Regions from separate parts of the Enterobacter kobei genome, predicted to be linked through region 1. Evidence: predicted binding sites of a transcription regulator. Region 1 holds the regulator's gene; the other holds the start of a gene.
The links. Region 1 encodes PhoB, which activates phosphate uptake and scavenging genes when phosphate is short. Its sites were predicted from a motif close to CTGTCATAAAACTGNCNNAT; they were not measured.
Positions count from the first base shown of each region.

Region 2: the regulator PhoB is predicted to act here: its motif matches at 5,707-5,726, upstream of pstS (phosphate ABC transporter substrate-binding protein PstS).

Region 1 covers NZ_CP017181.1:1,000,226-1,007,693, reverse strand. Annotated here, with positions in the region: gene proY (proline-specific permease ProY) at 1-201, opposite strand, end outside; gene brnQ (branched-chain amino acid transporter carrier protein BrnQ) at 282-1,601, opposite strand; gene phoR (phosphate regulon sensor histidine kinase PhoR) at 2,010-3,305, opposite strand; gene phoB (phosphate response regulator transcription factor PhoB) at 3,327-4,016, opposite strand; gene sbcD (exonuclease subunit SbcD) at 4,203-5,408, shown strand; gene sbcC (exonuclease subunit SbcC) at 5,405-7,468, shown strand, end outside.
Region 2 covers NZ_CP017181.1:4,859,123-4,866,590, forward strand. Annotated here, with positions in the region: gene glmS (glutamine--fructose-6-phosphate transaminase (isomerizing)) at 1-350, shown strand, start outside; gene BFV64_RS23515 (fimbrial protein) at 681-1,202, shown strand; gene BFV64_RS23520 (fimbria/pilus periplasmic chaperone) at 1,304-1,984, shown strand; gene BFV64_RS23525 (fimbria/pilus outer membrane usher protein) at 2,026-4,503, shown strand; gene BFV64_RS23530 (fimbrial protein) at 4,513-5,568, shown strand; gene pstS (phosphate ABC transporter substrate-binding protein PstS) at 5,815-6,855, shown strand; gene pstC (phosphate ABC transporter permease PstC) at 6,937-7,468, shown strand, end outside.

The sequences.
Region 1 (7,468 bases):
AACCGACATCTCTCCGAGGGCGCGCATGATGATATACGCCGCCACGCCGCCAATGATGTAGGCCAGCAGAACGCTTGGACCGGCCATTTTGATGGCATCTGCCGAGCCATAAAAAAGACCGGTACCAATCGCAGAGCCCAGCGCCATAAAGCGGATGTGGCGTGTGCTGAGACCACGTTTAAGTTTGTTAGTGCTTTCCATTAAAATCTTGCCATTCAACACGAAAAAACAAAAAACCACGGGGCCTTAAGCCCCGTGGTTAAACAGTTTGTTGCCGTTGATTAATGGGCGTTAGATGCAACCTGGCGCCCTGCAGCACGGTCCCAGATAATCGCCAGAACCAGTGCAACAACGGTAGGCATCAGCCAGGCCAGTCCCTGCTCGGACAGCGGCAGACGCTGTGTCCAGGCGGGCAGAATCGCGGCGAACGCTGATGCTTTAATCCCGTCAAGGATACCAAAAATCAGGCTGATAAACATGGCTGGCGCAATAATTCGTGAGGAGTTATTCCACCACGGACGGGTGAAGCTCAGCACCACCAGCACGATGCACGGCGGATAGATGGCCGTCAGCACCGGAATAGAGACCTGAATCAGGTGGCTCAGACCGAGGTTGGACACCGCCATGGAGAAGATACCGAGGATAAACACCAGGGTGCGGTAAGAGAGCGGCAGATACTGCGCAAAGAACTCAGCACAGGCGCAGGTCAGGCCCACTGCGGTCACCAGACACGCCAGGAAAATCAGCGCCGCCAGCAGCATACTGCCCGCACCACCGAAGGTGTGCTGGACGTAAGCGTGCAGAATAGCCGCACCGTTCGCGTTCTGATCAACCAGCATGGCGCTATCAGAGCCCAGGCGGAACAGCGCCAGATACAGCAGCGTCAGACCCACACCAGCCATCAGGCCAGCCCAGATGGTATAGCGGGTCAGCAGACGCGCTTCGGTCACACCGCGGGAACGCGCGGCGTTAACGATAACAATACCAAACACCATTGCGCCCAGCGTATCCATCGTCAGGTAGCCGTTCACAAAACCGTTAGAGAACGCGGCGTTTTTATAGGCGTCCATTGCGTCGCTGATCGGGCCTGCTGGCCAGATGATAGCGGCCACGGCGAGAACGATCAGGGCGATGATTTTCAGCGGCGCCAGGAAGTTGCCCACGGTATCCAGCAGTTTGCCCGGATAGAGGGAGACCAGAATGACAATCGCGAAGTAGACCAGGCTGTAGATAAACAGCGGCATCGGGCCGTCGCCGGTCAGCGGAGCAATCCCCACTTCAAAGGAAACGGTCGCCGTGCGCGGGGTGGCAAACAGCGGGCCCACGGCCAGATAGCAGACGGTGGCCAGCAGAACACCTGCGACTTTGCCAATCGGCGTGCTGAGGCTGTCCACGCCGCCACCGACTTTCGCCAGCGCGACGACGGTCAGTACCGGTAGACCCACGGCAGTAATCAGGAAACCAAACGCAGCGGTCCAGACGTGTTCACCCGCCTGTAAGCCAACCATTGGAGGGAAAATAATGTTGCCTGCGCCAACGAACAGCGCAAATGTCATAAAGCCCAGCGCGATGATGTCACGCGATTTTAAGTGATGGGTCATAAAACCTTACTGCCTGTGGATGTGGTGTTGAAAACATTGAGATTTTCGTTTTCCCTGACGGGACGATACAGCCGAAAAATTGCTCAATTTCAGCGGGAAATGCTCCCGTCCTGGCGTGGAGAAGAATAGTTTTTCGATTTACCACGCAAATACAGTCGGTCTGACAGTATCTGGGGGGCAATTTAAACGCTTATAACGTTTAAAGGCAAGGTGGGATCTCAAAACCAGAACAATATGCCAGCATGAAAATACACGCCAGCACAATACGCTATTTACAGGAAAAACTCATGGCTAATCATGCGAAAAAAAACACCCAGCCGTATATTATTCATCCGCGTTTCGCTTGACTGCAAAGCAAACGGGCCAGCAGACGCTGACCCGTGGAAAGGGAAAATGACACACCTGCCCTCAGGCGGTCTTTTTGGCAATTAATCGTTCCGGAATAACGAAACTGAAGCGGGTTCCTTTCCCCAGCGTACTCTGAATATCAAGTCGGCTTTCGTGGTGATTTACCGCGTGCTTCACAATCGCCAGCCCCAGGCCGCTCCCCCCTGTTTGCCGCGACCGCGCTTTATCCACGCGGTAGAAGCGTTCGGTCAGACGCGGGATATGCTCCGGTGCGATCCCCGGCCCGTTATCTTCCACGCTAAACTCGGCGCCCGTAGGGGTACGGTTCCAGCGCACCATAATATCCGTCCCTTCCGGCGTATGGTTCACCGCGTTGTACACCAGGTTGGATATGGCGCTACGAAGCTCATCCTCACTGCCCAGCACCTTTAGCGTGCTGTCGACCTCGAAGGTCAGGTGATGCTTTTTGTGGCTTAACGTCTGCGCTTCACGCTCCACAACCCGCAGCATCATCGGCACATCTATCGTGTCATTCAGCGCAAGCGTAGGCGCCGCTTCAATCTTCGAGAGCGTCAGCAGCTGCTTCACCAGCCCTTCCATGCGATGCGTTTGCTCGCGCATGGTATGCAGCGCTTTTTCACGCGGCGCACCTTCCAGCGTTTGCTCCTGCATCATCTCCAGATAACCCTGAAGCACGGTCAACGGAGTACGCAGTTCGTGGCTGACGTTCGCAAAGAAATTACGGCGCGCGCCCTCAAGCTGGTGCATTTGGGTGACATCGCGCGCCACCATCAGCCACTGCTTATCGCTGTAAGGCATCACGCGGATTTCCAGATGGCGACCATTATTGAGCTTCAGATTGTGCGGGCGGGTAAAATCACGCTTTTTCAGATACAGCGTGAATTCGGGATAGCGTAAAAGGTTAAGGATGTTCTGACCGTTATCGTCCGGCCAGCGAAGGCCCAGCAGCTGTTGCGCCAGGCCGTTACACCAGAAGATGGTGCCTTCTTCAGTGGTCAGGATGACCGCATCCGGCAACGACTCCGCCCCGCTGCGAAAACGCTTAATCAGGCTTCCCAGCTCGCGACGGCGCTTTTTATTACGCATCTGCATCTGGTGCAGGCCGTACAGCAGGGGCTCCCAGCTGCCGCTGCCCGGCGGTGGGGTCATACTGCGGTCAACCCACAGCCACCAGGAGAGGCGCAGCAGGTTCCAGAAATGCCAGATCAGCAGCCCGGTGACCGACGCCAGCAGAAACCACGGCAGATGTCCGAGAAAGGCCCCAAGAAGGAAGGCCGGAATACAGCATAAGATCAGTTCAAAGACGAGCCTTTTCCATGACAGACGTTCCAGCACGCGTCACACTCCTGTCATTGTTCAGAAACGGGTCGAAAAACGATAACCCGTGCCGCGGACCGTCTGTACCATGCGATCGTGGCCGCTCAGTTCCAGCGCTTTTCGCAGGCGGCGAATATGTACGTCAACCGTCCGGTCTTCGACATACACGTTAGTTCCCCAGACGTTATTCAGCAACTGCTCGCGGCTGTATACGCGTTCCGGGTGAGTCATAAAGAAGTGCAGGAGTTTAAATTCGGTAGGGCCCATATCGAGGGGGTTTTCGCCGGTCATCACGCGGTGCGAGGTAGGGTCAAGGCTGAGTCCCTGCATCTCTATCACCTCTTCCACCGCCATCGGTGAAATACGGCGCATCACGGCTTTAATGCGGGCGACCAGCTCTTTTGGGGAGAACGGTTTAGTGATGTAATCGTCCGCGCCGGTTTCTAATCCGCGCACGCGATCCTCTTCCTCTCCGCGCGCCGTGAGCATCACAACCGGGATGTCGCGGGTGAGTGCCTCACGCTTCAGGTGTTTGATAAACTGCAGTCCGGAGCCGCCAGGCAACATCCAGTCCAGCAGAATCAGATCGGGCCAGGGTTCATTCAGCTGGTTCACTGCGCTGTCATAATCTTCCGCTTCAACCGGCTGGAAGCCATTTTGCTCGAGCACGAAGCACACCATTTCACGAATTGGAGCTTCATCTTCTACGACCAGAATACGTCTCGCCATACTTTGCCCTGTCTTATCTTATTAAGTTACACGTTTGTAATTCGGCGCCATTATGCGTCAGATTTATGACAGATTTATGAAAAACATTACCACGGTAGCGGGCAAACCGTTGTTTTATTACAGCGGTTATTTTCCCTTCTCTGAACGTTTATAATCCTGCTTTCTCATTTTTGCCACGGAACCGCTATGCGCATACTTCACACCTCGGACTGGCATCTCGGTCAAAATTTTTACAGCAAAAGCCGTGCGGCTGAACATGAAGCGTTCCTGAACTGGCTGCTGGAGACGGCGCAGGCCCACGAGGTCGATGCGATTATTGTCGCGGGTGACATCTTTGATACGGGGTCGCCCCCCAGCTATGCGCGCGAGCTGTATAACCGCTTCGTGGTGAACTTGCAGCAGACCGGCTGTCATCTGGTGATAGTCGCCGGTAACCATGACTCCGTGGCAACGCTCAATGAATCCCGCGACATTCTGGCGTTTCTCAATACTACCGTCGTCGCCAGCGCCGGGCATGCCCCGCAGATCCTGAAAAAACGCGACGGTACGCCGGGGGCAGTGCTGTGCCCGATCCCCTTTTTACGCCCGCGCGATATCGTACAAAGTCAGGCGGGACTGTCGGGCACGGAAAAGCAGCAACATTTATTACAGGCCATCACCGACTATTATCACCAGCAGCACGCGGATGCCTGCAACCTGCGTGGCGAACAGCCGATACCGGTGATTGCGACCGGGCATCTCACCACCGTTGGGGTCAGTAAAAGTGACGCCGTGCGTGACATCTATATCGGCACGCTGGACGCCTTTCCGGCGCAGAACTTCCCGCCTGCGGACTACATTGCGCTCGGGCATATTCACCGCGCCCAGGTTATCGGCGGCTGCGAACATATTCGCTACTGCGGATCCCCTATTTCGCTCAGTTTCGATGAAACCGGCAAAGCCAAATCCGTGCATCTGGTGAGCTTCAGCGAGGGCAAACTCAGTGCCGTCGAGACGCTGGAGGTGCCGGTCACCCAGCCGCTGGCGGTGCTGAAAGGCGATCTGGAGGCCATCACCGCTCAGCTTGAACAGTGGCGCGGCACCGCGCTTAATCCCCCCGTCTGGCTGGATATCGAAATCACTACGGATGACTACCTGCATGATATGCAGCGAAAAATCCAGGCGCTGACGGAAGACTTGCCGGTAGAGGTCTTACTGGTGCGCCGCAGCCGCGAGCAGCGCGAGAAAATTCTGTTAAGCGCCCAGCGGGAAACGCTCAGCGAGTTGCGGGTAGAAGAGGTGTTTGAGCGCAGGCTCTTGCAGGAGGATATTGACGACGCGAAGCGCGAAAGACTCAGCGAACTGTTCACCCATACCCTGCATGCCCTCAATGACGAGGAAGAAAACGCATGAAAATTTTGAGCCTGCGTCTGAAAAATCTCAACTCCCTCAAGGGCGAGTGGAAAATTGACTTTACCGCTGAACCCTTTGCCAGCAACGGGCTGTTTGCCATTACCGGCGCCACAGGCGCAGGTAAAACCACCCTGCTCGACGCCATCTGTCTGGCGCTTTATCACGAAACGCCGCGCCTGAGTAAGGTTTCCCAGGCACAAAACGACCTGATGACGCGAGATACCGCCGAGTGTCTGGCGGAAGTGGAGTTTGAGGTAAAAGGCATCGCCTACCGCGCCTTCTGGAGCCAGAACCGGGCACGCAACCAGCCGGACGGCAACCTGCAGGCGCCGCGCGTGGAGCTGGCCCGCTGCGAAGATGGCAAAATCCTCGCCGATAAAGTCACGGACAAGCTGGAGCAAACCGCCGCGCTCACCGGTCTGGACTATGGCCGCTTTACCCGTTCAATGTTGCTCTCACAGGGGCAATTTGCCGCCTTCCTGAATGCCAAACCGAGCGATCGCGCAGAGCTGCTGGAAGAGCTGACCGGCACCGAAATCTACGGCCAGATTTCCGCCATGGTGTTTGAAAAACACAAAGCCGCCCGCAGCCTGCTGGAAAAGTGCGAGGCGCAGGCAGCGGGCGTCGTGCTGCTGAGTGAAGAACAGCAGCAGCAATTACAGCAAAGTTTGCAGGCACTTACTGACGAAGAGAAAACGTTGCTGGCACAGCAGCAAAACCAGCAGAAACATTTTCAGTGGCTTACCCGTCATGATGAGCTTGTGCGCGAGCAACAACGCATCACCGCATTGCAGCAGCAGGCACAACAGGCTCTGACGGACGCTGCGCCTGAGCTGGCAAAACTCCAGCTTGCGCAACCCGCCGCCCAGCTTCGTCCGCTCTGGGCGCACCAGCAGGAGCAAACCGCGCGTCTGGCGCAAACCCAGCAGCGAATTATTGAAGTAAATACTCGCTTACAAGCCAAAACCGCGCTGCGCGCGCGGATCCGTAATAGTGCCCTGCGTACCCACGCCGAGCTTGATACTGAACTGACGGCGCTGGCGCAGTGGCTGGCGGAGCACGAACGTTATCGCCTGCTGGGTCAGGAGATTGCCGGATGGCGCGCGCTCTTCTCACAGCTTAACCGCGATAAAAACCAGTTAGCCACGCACGCTGCGCGGATGACTGAGTTGCGTAACAAGCTGACTGACATGCCGGAAAATACGCTCACGCTGACGGCGGATGAGGTCAACGTGGCAATGGAGCAGCAGTCCCGGTCACGCACGCAGCGCCAGCGGCTGACGTCGCTACACGCTCGCTATCAGCCGCTGCAAAAGCGCCTGCGCCAGAGCAATGAAAGCGTACAGAAAGCTCAGGCGGAGCAGAGCAAACTTAATGAAACGTTGACGCTGCGCCGCCAGCAGTACAAAGAGAAACACCAGCACTATCTGGATCTGAAGGCCCTGTGCGAGCGTGAAGCGACAATTAAAGATCTGGAAAGCTATCGTTCACAGCTTGAGGCAGGCAAACCTTGTCCCCTGTGCGGTTCCTGCGAGCATCCCGCCGTTGAGCAATATCAATCGCTTGAGCTGACGGATAACCAGCGCCGCCGTGATGCGCTGGAAAAAGAGGTGGCCGCGCTAAAAGAAGAAGGCCTGCTGGTGCTGGGGCAGGTTAATGCTCTGGCTCAGCAGATTCAGCGCGAGACGGGCGACGTGCAGACCCTGTCTGAGGAAGAGCAAGCACTCACTAAAGAGTGGCTTGAGATCTGCGCGTCCCTGAATATCACATTGAATATTCAGGAAGATATCGCGCCATGGATAAACGAGCAGGAACACTATGAGCGCCAGCTTTATCAGCTCAGCCAGCGTCTTACCCTGCAAAACCAGCTGAACGAACAGGAAGCGCAGGCGCGCCAGTATCAGCAGCAGCTGACGGCGACACGCCAGACGCTGGAACACACCCTGCTCACGCTGTCGCTTAGCGTTCCCGAAGAGGGGAACGAAGCCGCCTGGCTGCGCGCCCGCGAAGGAGAATTCGCGCAGTGGCAGGAAAAACAAACGCAGCACGGCGTGCTTGTG
Region 2 (7,468 bases), 1.0 Mb from region 1:
ACGCTGAAGCTTATGCGGCAGGCGAGCTGAAACACGGCCCTCTGGCGCTGATTGATGCGGATATGCCGGTCATCGTTGTTGCACCAAACAACGAACTGCTGGAAAAACTGAAATCCAACATCGAAGAAGTGCGCGCTCGCGGCGGTGTCCTGTACGTCTTCGCTGATAAAGATGCCGGTTTTGCCAGCAGCGACAATATGCACATCATCGAAATGCCGCATGTCGAAGAGGTGATTGCACCGATCTTCTACACTGTTCCGCTGCAGCTGTTGGCTTATCACGTGGCGCTGATCAAAGGCACTGACGTTGACCAGCCGCGTAACCTGGCGAAATCGGTCACGGTTGAATAATTTTATATATTGAAGTGAAATAGCCCCATAAATCTATGATTGTGGGGCTATTTTTTGATCGGTAAATATAAATTTACTCTGAAAATATAATTCTGGAATAATAGAGATATATAAATCCTGGTAGAATTAATCCTGTTTTTTTAAATATAATATTATATTAAGACCTCATTTCATCCTGAACTATTCCATATTCGGCAGGCGAGAATAATAGAATAATATTTCTTCTTGTTATTTTTTATTTTAAAGAGTTTAATGCTCTTCGCTTGTATGCCCTGAAGTATTTATCAGGGAAATAGTATTTTGCAATGTATAATTCAGGATGGTGTTGTAATGAAAGGAAATACGTTAAAGAGCATTGTTGTGCTTTCCTCTTTATTTTTCGGTGCCCAGACACATGCGGCCAATGGCAATGGTACTGTCCATTTCACGGGCGAAATTATCGATAGTACCTGTGAGGTGTCTACCGGTACTAAAGACCAGACCGTTGATTTAGGCAAAGTGAATAAATTAACGTTTACCGGCGTGGGGTCAATGGCGTCGGTTCAGGCATTCCAGATTGATCTGCTGAACTGCCCGGATACCTACAAAAAAGCCAGCGCCCGTTTTGACGGCACCGAAGACGGTGACGGGTACCTGAAGCTGTCTTCTGGCGGGGCGAGTGGCGTTGCGATTGCAATTTATAACCGCGCCGATAACAGTCTGCTTAAGCTTTACAATCAGTCTACGCCTGCCACTATTTCATCCGGCAAGGCGTCGTTGCCATTTATGGCTCGCTATATCGCCACGTCTGCAACCGTAACGGCGGGCACTGCCAATGCGGATTCGGAATTTACGATTACATACAGTAATTAATTCCTTCAATCTCTTTCTGTAAAAAAATAATCAGGCCTGGTGAGGTTGGGTTTGTTGCGCCCTTTTATCGGAAATTATCCAGGCCTGTTACAGGATATAATATGCGCAGGCGTTTTATAATTTTATTTGTTGCTCTTCTTTTCTCATTCGCTACCGGGACGTCAAGTGCCGGGATTGTTATTGGTGGCACCCGCGTTATCTTCCCTGGAAATAAAGCAGATACCACCCTCTCTGTCTTAAATAAAGATACGGCACTGCCTTACCTTCTTCAGGCATGGGTTGAGCCTTTTAACAATGCGGATAAGCACCAGCCGCCCTTTACGGTTATTCCTCCCGTCTCCCGGCTGGAACCCGGCCAGGAGCGTGTCCTGCGTATCATTAAAACTCAGGGCGAATTACCGTCTGACAGGGAGTCTGTGTTTTGGCTGAATATTAAAAATATTCCCCCGTCGACAACCGAAGAAAGCAGCAAGCTGGAAATTGCCATCAAAACGCGCATTAAACTCTTCTGGCGTCCGGCGGGTGTTAAGGAAACGCCTGAAACAGCCGCTCTGAAAGTGAAATGGCAACGGCAGGGCAGCATGCTGGTGGTCACCAACCCGACGGCCATTCACGTCAATGTGATCGACGTGGCTATTGATGGCAAGCCGCTCGACCTGGCGATGATAATGCCGTTTGAGACACGTCGGCTGGCGCTGCCTGCTGGCGTGAGCAACATGCTCACCTGGCACAGTATTAATGATTACGGCGCGATTAGCGACGCTATTCAGCAACCTCTTTAACCGCGGCGGGGTTGCTTGTATTGAAACGTTTTCACTCTTTGATTTTATCCCTGCTGTGGCTGGGAGGAAGCTATCCGCTTCTCGTCAGTGCCACACGACCACTCTTTAACGTGCGTCTGCTGGAGCTTGATCGGCCCATTGAGGTCGATATCAGCCAGTTCAATCGCCCGGATAACCTTCCTGAAGGAGAATATCAGGTTGATATCTATGTGAACGATCGATTCATTGCGCGCAGGGCGGTGCGTTTTTTCCGCCACGATCCGGAGAGTGCGTTGGCGCCTTGTTTTGTGGATGTAAAAAACACGCTGGCGATGTTTGGCCTGAAAGTGAACGCGATTAAAACGCTGGATACGGTGAATGCTGAAGGTTGTGAACCGGTGCCGGTGCTGCCTGGCGCGAAATGGACGCTGGACAGCGAAAAGCTCGCGCTGAAGGCGTCGATCCCGCAGGTCTATCTGGACGCCACGGCGCGTGACGCCATTTCGCCCTCGCGCTGGGATCAGGGTATTGACGCTTTGATGCTGAACTACGATTTCTCCACGACCCAGACGCTGAAGTCAGACTATGACAGTGACGATCTTTACTACCTGAATTTACGCAGCGGGCTGAATATTGGCGGATGGCGCCTGCGTAACTATAGCGCCTTAAATGCGGTCAACAGCCGCGGTAACGTTCGTTCGCTGAGCACGTACTTACAGCATGATATTGCCAGCCTGCGCAGCCAGGCCATGGCGGGCGATACGTGGACCGCGAGCGATCTCTTCGACAGTTCACAGGTGCGCGGCGTGCGTCTGTACACCGACAGCGACATGCTCCCCGATAGCCAGAACGGTTTTGCGCCGGTGGTGCGCGGCGTGGCGAAAACCAACGCCGTGGTCACCATCCGCCAGAATGGCTACATGATTTATCAGTCGGCCGTGCCGCAGGGGCCGTTTGCGTTGACCGATCTCAACACCACCTCAAGCGGCGGAGATCTGGACGTCTCCATCAAAGAGGAAGACGGCAGCGAGCAGCATTTTGTTCAGCCTTACGCATCTCTGGCAATTTTGCGTCGGGAGGGGCAAACGGATGTGGACATCAGCATTGGTGAGCGTCGTGATAACGATCGGTTTATGCCAGAGGTGATGCAGGCACAGGTATTGCACGGAATGGCGTGGGGAATGACGCTGTATGGTGGCACGCAGCTGGCAGACGATTACCGCGCGTTTGCCGCCGGCATTGGTAAAGATCTCGGCAATATCGGCGCTATTTCGATGGATATCACCCATGCCCAATCGCACTTTACGGACGATGACGAGCAGGGGCAATCCTGGCGTTTTCTGTACTCAAAAACGTTCGACGTCAGCAATACCAGCCTGCGTATTGTAGGTTATCGCTATTCAACGGAAGGGTTTTACACCCTGGGCGAATGGGCATCGCGCACGGGCGATAGCGAGAACTTCTGGCATACGGGCAACCGCCGCAGCCGGGTAGAAGGCACCTGGACCCAACCGTTTTCCGAGGGGTACGGTAATGTCTATCTTACGCTGAGCCGGGAGCAATTCTGGCGTACGGACGATGTGCAGCGCCTGATACAGATAGGCTACAGCAACAGCTGGAAGCAGGTGGTGTGGAACCTGTCGTGGAACTATACCGATACGGTGTCTGACAGCATGGGAGAGTGGCAACAAGAAGATGAAAGCGAGCATCTCGTTATGCTGTCGCTGTCTCTGCCGCTTTCGGCCTGGTTACCCAACAGCTACGTCAACTACAACTACGCCCACAGTAACCATGGCACACCTTCCCACCAGATTGGGTTGAACGGCAATCTGCTCGACGATAACAATCTGAGCTGGAACATACAGCAGTCCGAGTATGAAAACCGCGGCACCTCGGCGGGAAATGCGGGTCTGGTCTGGGATGCGTCCTACGGCTCGCTAAAGACGAATTATGCCTGGAGCGACGAAAGCCAGAGCCTGAACTACGGCGTCAGCGGCGGCGTGTTGATCCACGACGAAGGCATCACCTTCTCGCAGGAGATGGGCGAAACGGTGGCGCTAATCAAAGCGCCTGGTGCGGCAGGGTTATCGGTAGATAACGCCAGCGGCGTTGCCACCGACTGGCGCGGCTACACCGTGAAGACGCAGCTTTCACCCTACGATGAGAACCGTATTGCGCTTCAGAATAAGGATTTTGTTTCAGGCAACGTTGAGCTGGAACGCAGCGTGCAAAACCTGGTACCTACGCGTGGCGCGGTGGTGAAAGCCGAGTTTGTTACGCACATCGGCTATCGGGTGCTGTTTAACGTTTCACTTGCGAACGGCAAGCCTGCACCGTTTGGTGCGGTGGGTACCGCTGCGCTTGATGTGGGAAGCGCAACGGGAATTGTCGGTGACAAAGGTGAACTCTATCTCGCCGGTATGCCCGAATCGGGGCAATTTTCGCTGACGCTCAGCAGCGGCAAGGCCTGTCTGGCTGATTATCACATCCATCAGAAACCTGATTCCGGGCTGGTGCAACTGCCTGTCATTTGTCGATAAAGGATAAGAATGAAACCCCAATTCTGGCTTTTTACTCTCTTTTTTGCCGCTTTTTTTTTACAGGCGGCGCCTACCGGATACTGCGTACCAGACAATGGCAAATACCATAACTATTTCACTGTCGCGGAACAATTAACGACGCTTGATAACCTGGTTGGCATGCAGCATATGATCGATATGAATAACTCTACGACTTCGTTTAAGGGAACGTGCTACTGCCAGACGGGGAAAAATGAAAGTTACGATCATGCTTACATCACCAGCGTGGTTAATCCAGCCCTGCAGCCCACCACTAGCAGAAACAATATCTCCTATTATTATCTCAATAAGTATCTTGATATCGGTTTGCAAATCTACATTCTTGGCGTTGGCTACACCACCGTTCCCTTCGATCACCTGCCAAATGACATTGGGGGAACGTACCGGTGTCATAATGGCGTCAGTTCGCAAACCACGTTTTACAGCGGCGGGTCGGGCTTTATTTATCTGTATGTCAAAAAACAATTTACCGGCACGATCACCATACCGTCGATGGTCATGGCAAATATCTATGCCACTATCGATCCCCGTACCATCTCGAACGAAATCATCTCGGATGTGATTGTGCAGGGATCGGTCACGGTCCCGCAAACCTGCGAGATAGATGAAGGCCAGGCGATAATGATTGATTTCAAGTCTATTCTGGCATCGGAATTCTCAGCTAACCGGGGCCAGGCGGTGTCTTCACGCAAGATTACCCGGCAGGTCAATATCAAATGTTCAAATATGATGTTTACCGACACGCTGGGTGCAACCTTCCACGCCTCTGCCGCGACAGCCGACAGTACGATGGTGGCTACCGATAATCCTGACGTGGGGATTAAGATTTACGATAAACATAACAGGGAAATTAATGTGAACGGCGGTGAACTTGAGGCGGAAACGACGAAAATGCCCGTGACTCTGGAAGGCGAGACGCTGGGGACACTCACGTTTTCAAGCGCTCCGGCTAGCGCAACCGGGTCCAGACCCGCGCCAGGTCCGTTCAACGGTACGGCTACCCTGACGATTGAAATCGGACACTAATCCTTTAACGGCTGTTTATGACAGCCGTTGTCATATTTCACGGACAAAACGGCGATCTTTAAAATAAAAATGACAAAAAAATGAATGCCTGATGAATTAAGTGCTATATTTTTCATGTGGTTACACCTTCCTTTGTGTTTGTCATAAAACTGTCATATTTCGTACATTTATCTGTCACCTGTTTGTCCTATTTTGCTCATCGTAGCCACTTAAACAATGATTTACGAAATCCTTGCAGGAGACATTATGAAAGTTATGCGTACCACTGTCGCAACTGTTGTCGCCGCGACCTTATCTCTGAGCGCGTTCTCTGTATTTGCAGAAGCAAGCCTGACTGGCGCTGGTGCAACCTTCCCTGCGCCGGTGTATGCCAAATGGGCGGATACCTACCAGAAAGAAACCGGTAATAAGGTTAACTATCAGGGTATCGGCTCCTCCGGTGGCGTAAAACAAATTACCGCTAACACCGTTGATTTCGGTGCATCAGACGCGCCGTTGTCTGACGATAAACTGAATCAGGATGGCCTGTTCCAGTTCCCGACCGTGATCGGTGGTGTGGTTCTGGCTATCAACCTGCCGGGCGTGAAGTCTGGTGAGCTGGTGCTGGATGGCAAAACCCTGGGCGACATCTACCTGGGTAAAATCAAAAAATGGGATGACGAAGCGATCGCTAAGCTCAACCCAGGCCTGAAGCTGCCTGCTCAGAACATCGCCGTGGTTCGCCGCGCGGATGGTTCTGGTACCTCCTTCGTCTTCACCAGCTACCTGGCAAAAGTGAACGAAGAGTGGAAATCGAAAGTTGGTTCCGGCTCTACCGTTAACTGGCCAACCGGTCTGGGCGGTAAAGGTAACGACGGTATCGCTGCGTTCGTACAGCGTCTGCCTGGCTCAATTGGCTACGTAGAATACGCGTACGCGAAGCAGAACAACCTGTCCTACACCAAACTGGTGTCTGCTGATGGCAAACCAGTAAGCCCGACCGAAGAGAACTTTGCTAACGCTGCAAAAGGCGCTGACTGGAGCAAATCCTTCGCGCAGGATCTGACGAACCAGAAAGGCGAAGGTGCGTGGCCAATCACCTCCACCACCTTCATCCTGGTTCACAAAGAGCAGAAGAAACCTGAGCAGGGCGCTGAAGTGCTGAAGTTCTTCGACTGGGCATACAAAAACGGCGCTAAACAGGCTAACGACCTGGACTACGCCAGCCTGCCAGACAGCGTGGTTGAGCAGATTCGTGCTGCATGGAAAACCAATGTGAAAGACAGCAGCGGTAAGGCATTGTATTAATTTAGCATTCTGACGAAAATGGCGGGTGGCGCTTGCGCTTACCCGCCGATTTCGTAAACGCGTTTAACAGAAGAGTGATTTATGGCTGCAACCAAGCCTGCATTTAACCCTCCGGGTAAAAAAGGTGACATGATTTTCAGCGCGCTGGTCAAACTGGCTGCGCTGATTGTGCTATTGCTGCTGGGCGGCATTATCGTGTCTCTGATTTTCTCCTCCTGGCCGAGCATTCAGAAATTCGGTTTCTCCTTCCTGTGGACCAAAGAGTGGGATGCGCCGAACGACGTTTACGGTGCGCTGGTGCCCATTTACGGCACGCTGGTGACCTCGTTCATCGCTCTGCTGATTGCGGTTCCGGTAAGCTTCGGTATTGCCCTGTTCCTGACGGAACTGGCGCCAGGCTGGCTGCGTCGTCCGCTGGGCATCGCCATTGAACTGCTGGCGGCCATTCCAAGTATTGTGTACGGCATGTGGGGCCTGTTTATCTTTGCGCCGCTGTTTGCCACATACTTCCAGGAGCCGGTGGGAAATGTTCTTTCTGCCATTCCGTTTGTGGGCGCCCTCTTCTCTGGCCCGGCATTCGGTATTGGTATTCTTGCGGCAGGGGTGATCCTCG